Regions from separate parts of the Lysinibacillus sp. NPDC096212 genome, predicted to be linked through region 2. Evidence: riboswitches for the same ligand, from Rfam matches in the RefSeq annotation. Region 2 holds a riboswitch; each other region holds the start of a gene.
What was found. Region 2 has a riboswitch for cobalamin ahead of metE (5-methyltetrahydropteroyltriglutamate--homocysteine S-methyltransferase). Riboswitches for the same ligand answer to the same signal wherever they lie in the genome.

Region 1 (4,287 bases), on a different contig from region 2:
GGGGAGCTGTATCCCAGACGAGCCTGTTGGGCAAGATGAATTTTTTGCATACTGTCTAAAAAGATAAAAATAAAACGATACGTTAGCTCTACTAACTCTACAAATAGAGTTGGGAGTCGCCATTGTCGTAAGACGTAACAAATAGATTGGACTGATGTTGTGAGAATTAAAAAATACAAACAGCTAATGCTGCCAAGGACGATGAAAAAAAGCTGCTGCGCTGTTACTAGGCTTGCACTGCTGACAAAAATTGTCCAATTATGAAGAGAAAATGACCAAATGTTTGAAGGAAGCCTGTTTGTCGCTGGCGCGATAGAAATTAAAATGGATACTAAACTTGATAGTAAAAAAAATCCAGGTAGCAACAATAACTTTGCGTAATATTTAGCAGGGATTTTTGCGCCTAAAATGATAAAAGCACTCATCACAATAAATGTAATGAGTGAAATTCGTTCATCTCTCATGATAAGCGACAATAAAAGCAGTCCAAGGGATAACGTCATTTTTTCTAGCGGATGAACAGACGCTAGTTTATTCAAATAAGCATACTTATCAATGAGTAACATAGCGTTTAACCTTCTTTATGTTTGCCGCGCATTAAGCCGATGAAATACCCGATGAAACCAGCACCGATAGCAGCTTGTAGTGCGAATAATAAGCTTTCAATTTCACCACTTGGTGGTTCCCATAAGCTTTCAAACCATGGCTCGTAGCTAGCATCTATTTCACTAATTGCTGCTTCCGCTTCGCCATCAGCCCCTTCGAATTCAGCACCTTTTTGAATAAACAGGGGAACGATTGCTAACAACACAACAATGGCGATGAGCAGTAAGTTTTTTTTCATTTTAGTGAGCCTCCTTTGCAGAGAACACACGTAGAGCTTTTAGTTCACTCACATTGTATTTTTTCAGAAAGTTCATAACGATCACTGTTAAAATTCCTTCACTAACAGCAAGAGGAATTTGTGTTAACGCAAAAATACCAGCAAATTTAGTGAATGAAGCCATAAAGCCTCCGACCTCAGAAGGGAAGGCAAGAGCTAATTGGACAGAAGTGACAATATATGTACCTAAGTCACCAAGCATTGCTGCTAAAAAGACAGCAATGGAAAAGGATAGTCCCAATTTTTGTGAGCCCTTAAATACATAGTAGGCGATAATAGGACCCATAATTGCCATAGAAAAAGTGTTTGCCCCTAATGTTGTAAGCCCACCATGCGCTAACAGTAAAGATTGGAATAATAATACGATTGTCCCGATAACACTCATCGCTAATGGTCCAAAAAGAACTGTTCCAAGTCCAACACCTGTAGGATGCGAGCAACTTCCTGTTACAGAAGGGATTTTTAAGGCAGAAAGTACAAAGGCAAAGGCACCCGAAAGCCCTAATATCATTTTTGTTTCAGGATTTTCATCAATGGTTTTACGAATAGAACGTAATCCTAAAATAATAAATGGAATCGAAATGACCCACCAAAAAATCGCCCATTCGATTGGCAAAAAGCCCTCCATTATATGCATCGCAAATGCACGATTTGGTACGAATAAAAATGCCAATAAAAAATAACTAAGCTTCCAACCTGAAAATTTCAAAAATCTCTCCTCCTTACATTAAAATTTTTAGAAAAAGTATGCGAAAAAAAGCACTTCTCCGATAGTGGAAAAGTGCATAGCTAAAAAAGCAAATAAAATTCTAATCTGCTAAGCCGCACACCCATCCTCGTAGGTTGAAACGATCACATATTTTTCGGCAGGTCTCCTGGCTTTAGTTCAACGTTTTATAGGCCTTCCCATCCTTTGGACAGTGACATTATCTATAAAACTCCCTAATACAGTGGCGGGACCGCGCCGGACTTAAACCGGCTTCCCTTTTAAGCGAAATGCTGAACATTTCACACCGAAAAAAAGATGAAGTTGTGAGATTTCACGACAAAGTGTAACACGAATTTCCATATATATGCTATCCCTTTTGTGAAAAAATTTTAAATTGGGTGTCTATGTCGAAAATTTAGATAAATAGAAAATGGATGTCGCATTTTTCTATGGAATTTTAAAAAAATTGTCACAAATTAAGAAAGAAATATTGAAATTTTAAAAAAATAAGCTATGATAGAAACAGTTTTCAATTACAAAAAAACCATATAATTCATATAAAACATCCATAAGTGCTTGAATATTCAAGATAATAGGGAAATCGGTGAAAGTCCGATACAGCCCCCGCTACTGTAATAGCTGATGAAATCGCGGATGCCACTAGTGAAAACTTAGGAAGGCGCGAAAGTAAAAGGAAGCTTAAGTCAGGAAACCTGCTTATGTGATGATGCAAGCAAACTTTTCGGAGGGAGAAGTTGAAGCGAAAGCGAGTACCAGTATATATTCGTTTTTATTTGGCTTCTACTAAACCTTTACTCTTCGTCTAGAGTAAAGGTTTTTCTTTTTCCTAAAAGCATATGAGGGGAGAACGACTATGACAACTTGGAATTTAGAGGGGATGAAAACACATCTTTTTATTTGCAATGGTAGTAGTTGTATGAAAAAAGATGCTGAGGACATTACACAGGCAATTCGTGATGAAATACAGTTACTGGAGCTTGATAAGGAGATACATACAACAAGGACCCGCTGTAATGGCAGGTGTAAGGATGCTTGTGTTGTCATTGCATATCCTCAGGGCAATTGGTACCGAGTGCCAACGAAGGAGCATGCGAGAGTACTTGTACAAGATTTAAATCATGAAGCGTTACATAATGAGCATGTTTTTACATTGCGTGAAGGTTCGTTGCAGCGTACAGCACAAACAACAGCCATTAAAGGCATTGAAAAGGTGAAAGAGGGGTAACAAAATGGCTCAAAAAGGTAAGATTTTCGTAGTTGGCTTTGGCCCTGGAGACTTTAAACATATTACGACTCGTGCTGTGGAGGCACTACAACAAAGTCATATGATTATAGGCTATAAAACTTATGTTGAACTGATTCAGGATTTAGTTAGTGCAAAGTCGATTATTAGTACTGGTATGACAGAGGAAGTTTCACGTGCGCAAGAAGCGGTGCGTCAAGCAGAGGCTGGAAGTATCGTATCGGTCATTTCCAGTGGGGATGCCGGGGTTTATGGAATGGCAGGATTAGTGTATGAGGTATTAATCGAGCTAGGCTGGACAGAAGCAACTGGTATCGAGGTAGAAATTGTTCCAGGTATTTCAGCTATTAATTCATGTGCCAGTTTACTAGGTGCTCCCATTATGCATGACGCCTGTACCATTAGTTTAAGTGACCACTTAACACCTTGGAATTTAATTGCAAAACGAGTAGAAGCAGCAGCAATGGCGGATTTTGTTATTGCTCTTTATAACCCGAAAAGTGGACGTCGTACGAGACAAATTGTAGAGGCACAACGAATTTTATTGGAATATCGTTCGCCAGATACACCAGTTGGACTTGTGAAAAGCGCGTATCGTGACCGTCAGGAAATAACGATGACTACTTTAGCAGAAATGCTTGAACATGATATCGGCATGTTAACAACGGTTATTATCGGGAATTCAACAACATTCTTCTACGACAATAAAATGATTACGCCACGTGGTTATCAGCGTAAATATACACTTGGTGAGGAAAAACAACCGTTACGACCACATCAACGACTTAAAGAAGAAAATGAACCATGGGCGATGAATCAAGAAACAGGAGCAGCACGTAATGATTTTGCGACAGATCCTAATGCCAATCGTATTAAGCCCAGTTTAGCCATAACACCACAACAAAAGCCTAAAAAATCGTCACTTGAAATGGCGACAGCTGCTCTTACTATGGTAAAGGGAACAAGCGCGGTGAAAGTAACACCTAAGCGTGTTCAACAAAAAATCGAATCTATTTTTGAATTAGCGGTTAGTCCTGGGGTTGCCAATAAGTTCTTTAGTCCTCAACAAATGATGACGTTGGCTGAGGTAGTTGGTGAGGAAGGAACGATGGAGTATACACCAGACCATCAAATTCATTTGAAAGTTCCAACGTCCGAGCCTGAAGAGGTTACCGCAAAGCTTCGTGAAGTTGGCTTTTTACTAGCACCAATTGGTGACGTGCTATCGTTAAAGGCTTGTGACTTCTGTTATGGAGAAAAGTTCGATTCGATTCCATATGCGGAAGAAATTCAAGAAAAGCTTGGTGGTATGTCGTTACCGAAAACATTAAATATCGGCTTTAACGGCTGCGGTATGGCATGTTATCGAGCAGTATTTGATGATATTGGCATTGTTTATCGTAAAAGTAAATTTGATGTTTTTATTGGTGC
Region 2 (4,287 bases):
TCTCCGTAAATGCAAAACCAGTAAGTTTTTCCCCGAAATATTCAACCATATCTGTGCGCTCAAATTCACCGTGTACCAAAACGTCGATATCTAATTCCTCTTGAATAGTGATCCAACGTTTTGTCTCTTGTTCGACAAACGCTGCATAATCCTCATCAGATAGTTGTTTCTTTCGCCATGCACTTCGTGTACGTTTGACTTCGTCTGATTGCGGAAAGCTCCCAATTGTTGTAGTTGGGAACAGCGGTAATTGCAAGGCTTGTTGTTGAACCTTTTGACGTGTTTTAAATTCACTCTGGCGTTCAAAATCTTGTGCTGACACTGCTTTAATGGCTTGTTGAATACTTCTATTTTGACGAGCCGGGTGATTTTTCAACGCTTCAATCGCCTTCATACTTTCAGATGTTTTTTGATTTGAGGGGCTTCCTGTGCCTTGTAAGTATTTTGTTATTTCATTGATTTCAACTAATTTTTCATCTGCAAAAGAAAGGGCATTTTTTAGAACTGGATCGAGCTTTGTTTCGAGAGTAGTTGTAATTGGAACATGCTGTAAGTTACACGAAGATTGAATCCATATTTCTTTAGCACCACTTAGCTGTTCAATAGCTTTAATAGTTGAGCTAGCCTCTGCTAGATTGGAGCGCCAAATATCTCGTCCATTTATAATACCGGCCGCTAATACTTTATCTTGTGGGAAGCCAAATTGACGTAATGCCTCCATATTTTCGCCATAGCCATGCACAAAGTCTAACCCAATTCCTTGAACCGGAAGTGTCACAATTGACTCGTATGCCGATAATGACTCAAAATATGTTTGTAGCATAATGTTAACCTCGGGTACTGATGCAACTAATTGTCTATAAATTTCTTGAACAAGTTTAACCTCCGCTTCATCTAGTGTTGTGGCAAGAGCAGGCTCCTCTAATTGAATCCACTCTACACCAGCATCCACTAACTCCTTTAAGACCTGCGTATAAAGTGGTAGTAATGCTAAAATAAATGTAATCTGCGATAGTTTGTCATAGCCTTTTGTTAATTTACAAAATGTATATGGGCCAATCAATGTAGGTTTTGCTGTAATACCAAACGCTTCCTTAGCCTCTAAAAAGTCTGCCAATATTTTATTTTCTGTTAATTGCAAAGGTTGTCCCTCATATTCTGGCACAATATAATGATAGTTTGTATTAAACCATTTTGTCATTTCACTAGCCACGGCTTTTTTACTACCACGAGCTACCCCATAGTAAGTTTGTAAATCAACTTTGTCTCCCTGCCAATCAAAGCGCTTTGGAACTAAGCCAAACATCATTGCCGTATCCAACATTCTGTCATAGAGTGTGAAATCTCCGACAGTTATCATGTCTATGCCGAGACGAATCTGCTTGTTTATTCGAGCTAGGCGAATATCCTTTAAATGCTGTAAAAATTCATCCTCTGAAAGCTCCTTTTTCCAAAATGCCTCTAAAGCCTTTTTCCATTCACGATCTTCTCCGATATACGGATAACCAACTGTAGTACTTGTATACGTCATGTTTATCTCTCCTATCAATCAAAATAAAAAAAAAGCCACCCTCCTTTTTTTTGGAAAATGGCTGTCATTGCATATCAAAATTAGCTATCAAGAAACAATACGAAATTCTTTCAAAATATCGCATGATTTATTGTCGCACAGGGCCGATATGGTCACATCTCACCACCTATTTCCACGTAGGTATTTGGTGTGTACTAGATATTGGCAGGTCTCCTGGCTTCTCATCAACACGCCTCACAGCCTTCCCAGTTTCCCAGTGGCAATTGTGATTTGCTCCGATTTACAGTTGCGGGACAGCGTCGGATTTACACCGACTTCCCTTTTAAGCCAAACTTTCATTCGGCACCAACTCTTACACAATATTTAATTATGTTTTACTATAACATATATTTTTCTGAAAAGTAGATTTATTTTCAGATTTGTTTGATTCTTCATACTGCTATTATTCCGAACATATGGAATCATCGAAGACTAGCAGCCCCGCTACCAAAAAAACTTGTAAATAGTGGGATATTCTGTTATTTTATAGTTAGTTATCCAACTAACTAATAACAAAGGAGGTGTAAACAAATGGCAAAACCTACTGGTATTGAAAAGTCAGATTTATTAATGGCTGCCAAGCAAAGTTTAGTAGAAAAAGGGATTGAGAAATTCACCTTAAAGGCTGTTGCTGAGCAAGCTGGGGTGACACAAGGAACTATTTATTATCATTTCAAATCAAAAGAGCAAATCATTCTAGAAATTGTCCAAGACATCTGTGAAAATTCCTGGAATGAGATTCTGATGACTGATCGAGAAATGATTCAATCTGCACTTTTCTCTGCAAAAAGTCGATATGAAAATGATGCGTTTTATCATAAATTATTTTTCACCTTAATCGTTTTCGGCTTTACGAACCCAACTATTAGACAGCAAATTGGACAAATTTTAGCGGCTGAAAATGAACATTTATGTAACATTTTAAATAAATTATGGGATACATCACCAATTGATGGCGTGTCGATGGAAACTTGGAGCATTTTTTTCAACGCCCTTATTGATGGCTTAGCCTTACAAGTGATGATGAGGGACGATTTCGATGTAGATGTCTTCTATCAGCAATTAGAAAAAATCCTTCAGACATTGCATCGTCTAGAAAATAATTAGAGGAGGAAAACTATGCGATTCTTTTTATGCTGGGGTTTTGGGATTTGGCTTGTAGCAAGTGCCGTATTTCGATTTGTAGGGCACTACTTTTTTACCCTTGAAGAACCTTTCCTCATGATAGCTACTTACATTTTAGCTATTCCAATCGTTTGGATAGCGACAATACCTATTTATTCTTTGAAAAAGACAAAAGGTACAGAACGGTTACTGGCTGCTATTTGTATCGTATTACCTGGAATGCTCATCGATGCAGTCGTATTGTTAGTTTTCGACAATATTTTCCCGAATTTATCGGCTGACTTAGATCGATATTTCGCCTCATGGCTATTATGGGCTTACTCCCTAATTCTCATTACTGGTTTTACAAATGCTTCATTCGTGAAAAAGAATACTATTCATTCATCAAATTAAAGGATTTTACATTATTATCCTAGAAGTAAGTAATGATTAGAATTAAAGGAGGAGAAAAAATGATTATAGGCTTACATCACGTTCAAATAACAATACCAAAAGGTGAGGAAGAAAAAGGAAGACATTTTTACTGTCAAGTATTAGGACTAAAAGAAATTGAAAAGCCTGATTCGCTGAAAGGACGAGGTGGATTTTGGTTACAGGTCGGCAATAGAGCGGTACATGTAGGTACAGAGGATGGCTTTGATAGATTAACGACGAAGGCTCATATTGCCTATCAAGTTGAAAATATCGAACATTGGAAGAAGGTACTAGCCGAACATCATATAGAAATTTTCGACTCAGTTCCTATTCCTCATTTTGAACGCTTTGAATTTAGAGATCCATTCGGTAATAGAGTGGAGATGATTCAAGAATTCTAAAAGAAAACAGTTGAATAGAAATTATTTTCTATTCAACTGGCATGTCTTCCAACTTTTTAATTTTGCCGGGGTACTTTTACATTTTATCGCCCAACTTTTGAATTTTATCGACTAACTTTCACGTTTTATCACCCAACTTCTGAATTTTATCGACATCCTCCTTCTTTCGATACTAAAAAACACTTCAGCCAACTGAAACATTTGTAATACAACTGTAAATTAAGGCGATGAAGCCTTTTATATCAGGTGTTTACAGCAATTTCCCATCCACCGTGGTAACAATTACCTCAAAGAAGCCCTACTTTTTCATGCTACGATTAATTCCAGTGACAAACCAAATCAGGATTAATCCTAACAATAGCTTCAGGAGGAAATAACAACATGAATAAACGATTTTTATCAACAACATTAGCATTGACGATAGGTTTTAGCACAGTGGGGATGGTACAACCAACTGTTCAACCTATAGAAGTAGAGGCTGCAACAACAAATGCCCTGAATAACTCACAAGCAGTTAATACGAAAGCGGATCAACTAATTCAAGCTGGAAAAAGCTTAATTGGTAAGGCGACATATAGTAATACAGAATACAAGGCTACATATCCTTATAAATTCTCTTGCGCATCATTTATTATGTACATTTTCGAGAAAAATGGTGTTGACCTTGCAACTTATAATGAAGATTATATGATACAGCAAGGAACAGCTGTTAATAGAAATCAATTACAAAAAGGTGATTTACTATTCTTTAAGAGTAAAAAAACTGGGACAGACCCT
Region 3 (4,287 bases), on a different contig from region 2:
TAAACATTTTTCTAACGCATCCTAAGATAAATACCGCAATCCCTTTTGAAAACTATACATATTATAGATTATAGATTATAGAAAGGAGGGATATTGTATGGAATACTGCGGAGAATTTCGCGAAGAGCGTCGCGAACGAAACCCATTCGCTTTTGTCGTTGTTCTGTTCATTCTTCTAATTATTGTCGGCGCTACTTTCATGAATAGAGGTTATTAATACCCTATATCTCCTAAAATTCTCATAACTATTGTAAGGTAATACTAATTTAACCTTACACCTCCAAATCTTTACTAAGGGTCACTATCCTCCGGGTGATCCTTTTAAATTCTCCTCTTTCAATTTCATACTCAACCGCCTAAGGCATAATAAAAAGCCACACCTTGTTAGATGTGACCTTTATGTATTTATAATTATATGCGAATATATACCTTACCATCTAAATCTACAGTCACTGATGTAATATTTAACGATTTTCCGTCTACAAATATATTCCTTGTTTGAATGATTTATTGAATTGTTTCATACGGTAATTAATATTCTTTACTATTATAGACTAATATAAGTTCCATCTAGTCACCTCCCATATACCAATAATTGTAATACATTACACTTAACTAATCAGTAATAGGATTTTGCTATACATACCACTTATTCGCCTTCATTCCCTGTACGGATAATGCTCCTGCAATAACTAGATTATCGTGATTTTTTTCTGTATTTCCTCGCTTATTACCTAACTTTCCATGTGTCTCTTCAAACATTTGCATCTGCTGTAAAGTCTGAATAACATAATATATTCCAGTTCTTATTAGTTTTTAACTCGGATTGTAGATACTCTTTTATTATTTCGTTATCCTCTTTCTCATTTTCACAGGTGTTAGGTGCTCCCACTCTTTATATAGTTGCTTTTTCGAAAGTATCTTCCAAGGATTAAACATCGTTTGTCCATGCTTATTAAAATATAGTTCTTCACCAATATGATAAGCTGCATGTTGAATAATACCATTTTCATCCTTCCAAATCACAATGTCGCCTTGTTGTATCCCTTCACCTAGGACCTCTTCATAGTTATACTGACTTAATTTTTCAAGAAATGTTTTTTGATATATCCATTCATAAATAAACCACTTTTGTTTCCCTTTTGAAATTGCAAACAAAACCGCTGCTAAACAATTTGCACCTTGACGATGCCCAAAAGTATTAGCAAATTGCTGTAGAAAACTAGGTAATGATTTTGGAGGTTCCTCACATTCTCCCTTATCCCACCATTCATAAACCATTGTTGTAAGTAACTGTTCTTTAAATGATTCGTCAAGACCTTCCCACATTGAACGCTGTATGATAACGTGCCCATTCTGTACATAACTCGAAGGTACTTTTTCTATCTCCTTTATAAATTTAACGGGGAGTACAAGCCCTCTTTCACATTGCACTTGAAAACTTAAAATCAATTGTTGGTCCTCTTTCGATTTGCTCTCAATCCATTCTTTTTCAGCAATAATTACATATTGTGCGTTCTTTATATTCCAGTATTCATAACTATTAACATAATTTAAATGCTGATATGTGCTGTGAGTATAAAACTCATCTATGGGCATTAACAATACATCTGTAAAGTCAATTTCATTAAGATGTTCTTCTGATAGAAAAAATAAATCTCTTTCAGGGACATAACTTTTCATCCATGACAGTAAGACTTTTTTTGTCGGTTTAATTATCATTATGTATTTCCCCCAACTTGAATTTTTTGCTTATTGTTTGAATAACTCTACTTGAACTTCTTCTATAACATGCCAAGGCCATTCAGAATCACTGGCTTTTGGGTCACTCACTTTCAACGCAAAAAAAGAACGACCAACAAACGAATTGAAACGTTGTTGATCGAGTTTATTAAAAGAATGAAACGTTTTTTATACTTTATGAATTTACAGGTGCGGGACAGTGTCGGATTTGCACCGACTTCCCTTTTCAGTAAATTGCACGCAATTTACACCTATTACTCTACGCTATTCAGTTGTCAATAAACTGGAAAATACTAGATTTCTTTCCGTTAATAGTAAAGTACAGTATTTTTAAAGTCAATTGAGGCAATTAGATATTTTAAAACTACTCACTCAACTTCGGTGCTTTTCGTAGTTTAGTTGCTTGTTCGAATGAAAATGCAAGTTTTATTAGAACATCTTCACTAAATGCAGTTCCTGCGAATGTTATGCCAAACGGTCTCCCAGTTTTCATATACCCTGCTGGGACGGCAATAGACGGATAACCAGCTTTTGCACTAATTGTCGAACCTATATATGATGGAAAGATAATCGCATCCAATTCATATTTTTTTAATGTATAATCGATTCCTTGTTCTTGAGAAAAATACAAATCCTCTAGTTTTGCATTTAAATAGTCAGAGTCTCTTAATGTGTTCGATAGTTTCTCTCTCAATTCCAATTTATCCTGACCATATTTTAACGACTTTCCTTTTGAACGTTTATTAAATTGAATTAACTCAGAGATAGAATGCACAGGCATGTGGGAAGGTAGATTTACAAGGAAATTATTTAAACTATGCTTTAATTCGTATTGTGGTACTCCCCATTTCCAGTCTCTATGAAAAGAAGGGATTTCGATGCCTTCAATAATATCGGCTCCTTGATCTCTTAAAACCTGAATTGCATTATTAAAAAGTGTTTCATCATATTCCTCTGAGTCATAATAAGCTTTTGAGGCATTATTATAAACACCAATTCTAGCGCCATTTAATCCTGTGGCCTCTAAAAAAGGGGTGTAATCCTTATATAACCTTCTTTCACTTTTATATGTAGCGACGTCGTCTTGATCTACTCCTGTTAACACGCCCAATAAAATAGCTGCATCTGTTACTGTTCTAGCCATTGGCCCTGCTGTGTCTTGAGAGTATGTAAACGGAATAATGCCCTGTCGACTAATGAGCCCAACAGTCGGTTTTATGCCAACTACTGAATTTGTAATAGCTGGACTTAAAATCGAGGCGTCTGTCTCAGTTCCAATTGATAAAACTGAAAAGTTCGATGCAACTGCTACCGCTGACCCTGAGCTAGATCCTCCCACATAAAGTTCTGGATCGCCATAAGGATTTAGTGTTTGGCCACCTCGAGAACTATAACCCGCCCACATCGTACTCGACATAGCGTTTGCTAATTCAGTCATATTTGCTTTCCCTAAAATAACAGCCCCTGCTTCACGAAGCTTTTTTACTAGAAATGCATCCTGCTTAGCTAAATAATTTTCCAATGCTATTACGCCTGCACTAGTGTGCATAAAATCTTTCGTTTCGATATTATCTTTTAAAACTACCGGAATTCCGTGTAAAGGCCCTCTAGCCCCTTTTGTTAGTCTTTCCTCATCTAATGCTTCAGCAATAAATATCGCTTCAGGATTAATTTCAAGCATAGAATTAATTTTCTGTCCGCCTTGATCATACTTAGCAATTCTGTGCAAATAATACATAGTTAATTCTTTTGATGTTATATCACCTTGTACCATAGCTGTTTGAATATCGATTACTGACAATTCTTCTTTAAGAAAACTATTAAAATTTATACCCATTTTCAAATCCCCCCCTCTTTCAATATTATACCAAAAAGGGAAACTTGTGCTTAAATTGTTTTTTTAACTATTGAAATTTCAAAGTTCATTCCCTCAGGCTCGTTACTTCATATATTTTCTGCCCCAGTATTTGTAAATGTGTTATAGTTTAAATAAATAACTAATTATTCTGTTATTTAATTCGTTTTTGTGAGGTGAAGATATTGAAAAAATATATATTTGCAGGAGCTTTACTGGGAATTTTCTTTTTAACAGGGTGTGTAAATGAAAAAACAGAAAATGTAAAATCATCCAAACCATCGACCGATGAACAAACAGTAGAAAAAGAAAAAATCGTAGCTCCAACTCCTTTAAATTTAACGCAGGAACAAAAAGAAAAGTATTACAAGGAATATATTTCTCTTGTAGAGAAAGTGAACGAAGAATATCATGAAAACTTTGAAATAGAACCTATATCAAATTTTACTGATGAATACTGGGTTGAGGGTAGTGATTTTAAAAAGATGTTAAAAGAAAGAGTAGATGCTTCATTTATCGTGTTAAAAAATAATGATGCGTATGCTCCAACTTCAGTACCGAAAACAGTGGAAATACATACAGGTTCAAAGGTTGCTATTATTAGTTTTGAAGGCTCTTTTGATACACAGTTAAATTCAAATACAACTGAAAGTAGGCAGTTGTTTTCAGCTATGAACTCTCTATCTTCG

Region 1: it holds a riboswitch for cobalamin, as region 2 does, so the genes downstream of both, ACIQ7T_RS22085 (energy-coupling factor ABC transporter permease) here and metE (5-methyltetrahydropteroyltriglutamate--homocysteine S-methyltransferase) in region 2, are expected to answer to the same signal.
Region 3: it holds a riboswitch for cobalamin, as region 2 does, so the genes downstream of both, ACIQ7T_RS22875 (hypothetical protein) here and metE (5-methyltetrahydropteroyltriglutamate--homocysteine S-methyltransferase) in region 2, are expected to answer to the same signal.

Annotation. Positions count from the first base shown of each region.
Region 1 covers NZ_JBIWFQ010000028.1:57,050-61,336, forward strand. The annotation lists gene cbiQ (cobalt ECF transporter T component CbiQ) at 1-566, opposite strand, end outside; gene ACIQ7T_RS22080 (energy-coupling factor ABC transporter substrate-binding protein) at 572-844, opposite strand; gene ACIQ7T_RS22085 (energy-coupling factor ABC transporter permease) at 846-1,592, opposite strand; cobalamin riboswitch at 1,732-1,916, opposite strand; cobalamin riboswitch at 2,146-2,328, shown strand; gene ACIQ7T_RS22090 ((2Fe-2S) ferredoxin domain-containing protein) at 2,467-2,838, shown strand; gene cobJ (precorrin-3B C(17)-methyltransferase) at 2,843-4,287, shown strand, end outside.
Region 2 covers NZ_JBIWFQ010000004.1:187,183-191,469, reverse strand. The annotation lists gene metE (5-methyltetrahydropteroyltriglutamate--homocysteine S-methyltransferase) at 1-1,531, opposite strand, end outside; cobalamin riboswitch at 1,718-1,896, opposite strand; gene ACIQ7T_RS05845 (TetR/AcrR family transcriptional regulator) at 2,102-2,677, shown strand; gene ACIQ7T_RS05840 (DUF5367 domain-containing protein) at 2,690-3,088, shown strand; gene ACIQ7T_RS05835 (VOC family protein) at 3,148-3,510, shown strand; gene ACIQ7T_RS05830 (C40 family peptidase) at 3,892-4,287, shown strand, end outside.
Region 3 covers NZ_JBIWFQ010000030.1:42,153-46,439, forward strand. The annotation lists gene ACIQ7T_RS22870 (YjcZ family sporulation protein) at 98-217, shown strand; gene ACIQ7T_RS22875 (hypothetical protein) at 844-1,722, opposite strand; cobalamin riboswitch at 1,799-2,013, opposite strand; gene ACIQ7T_RS22880 (amidase family protein) at 2,108-3,580, opposite strand; gene ACIQ7T_RS22885 (hypothetical protein) at 3,784-4,287, shown strand, end outside.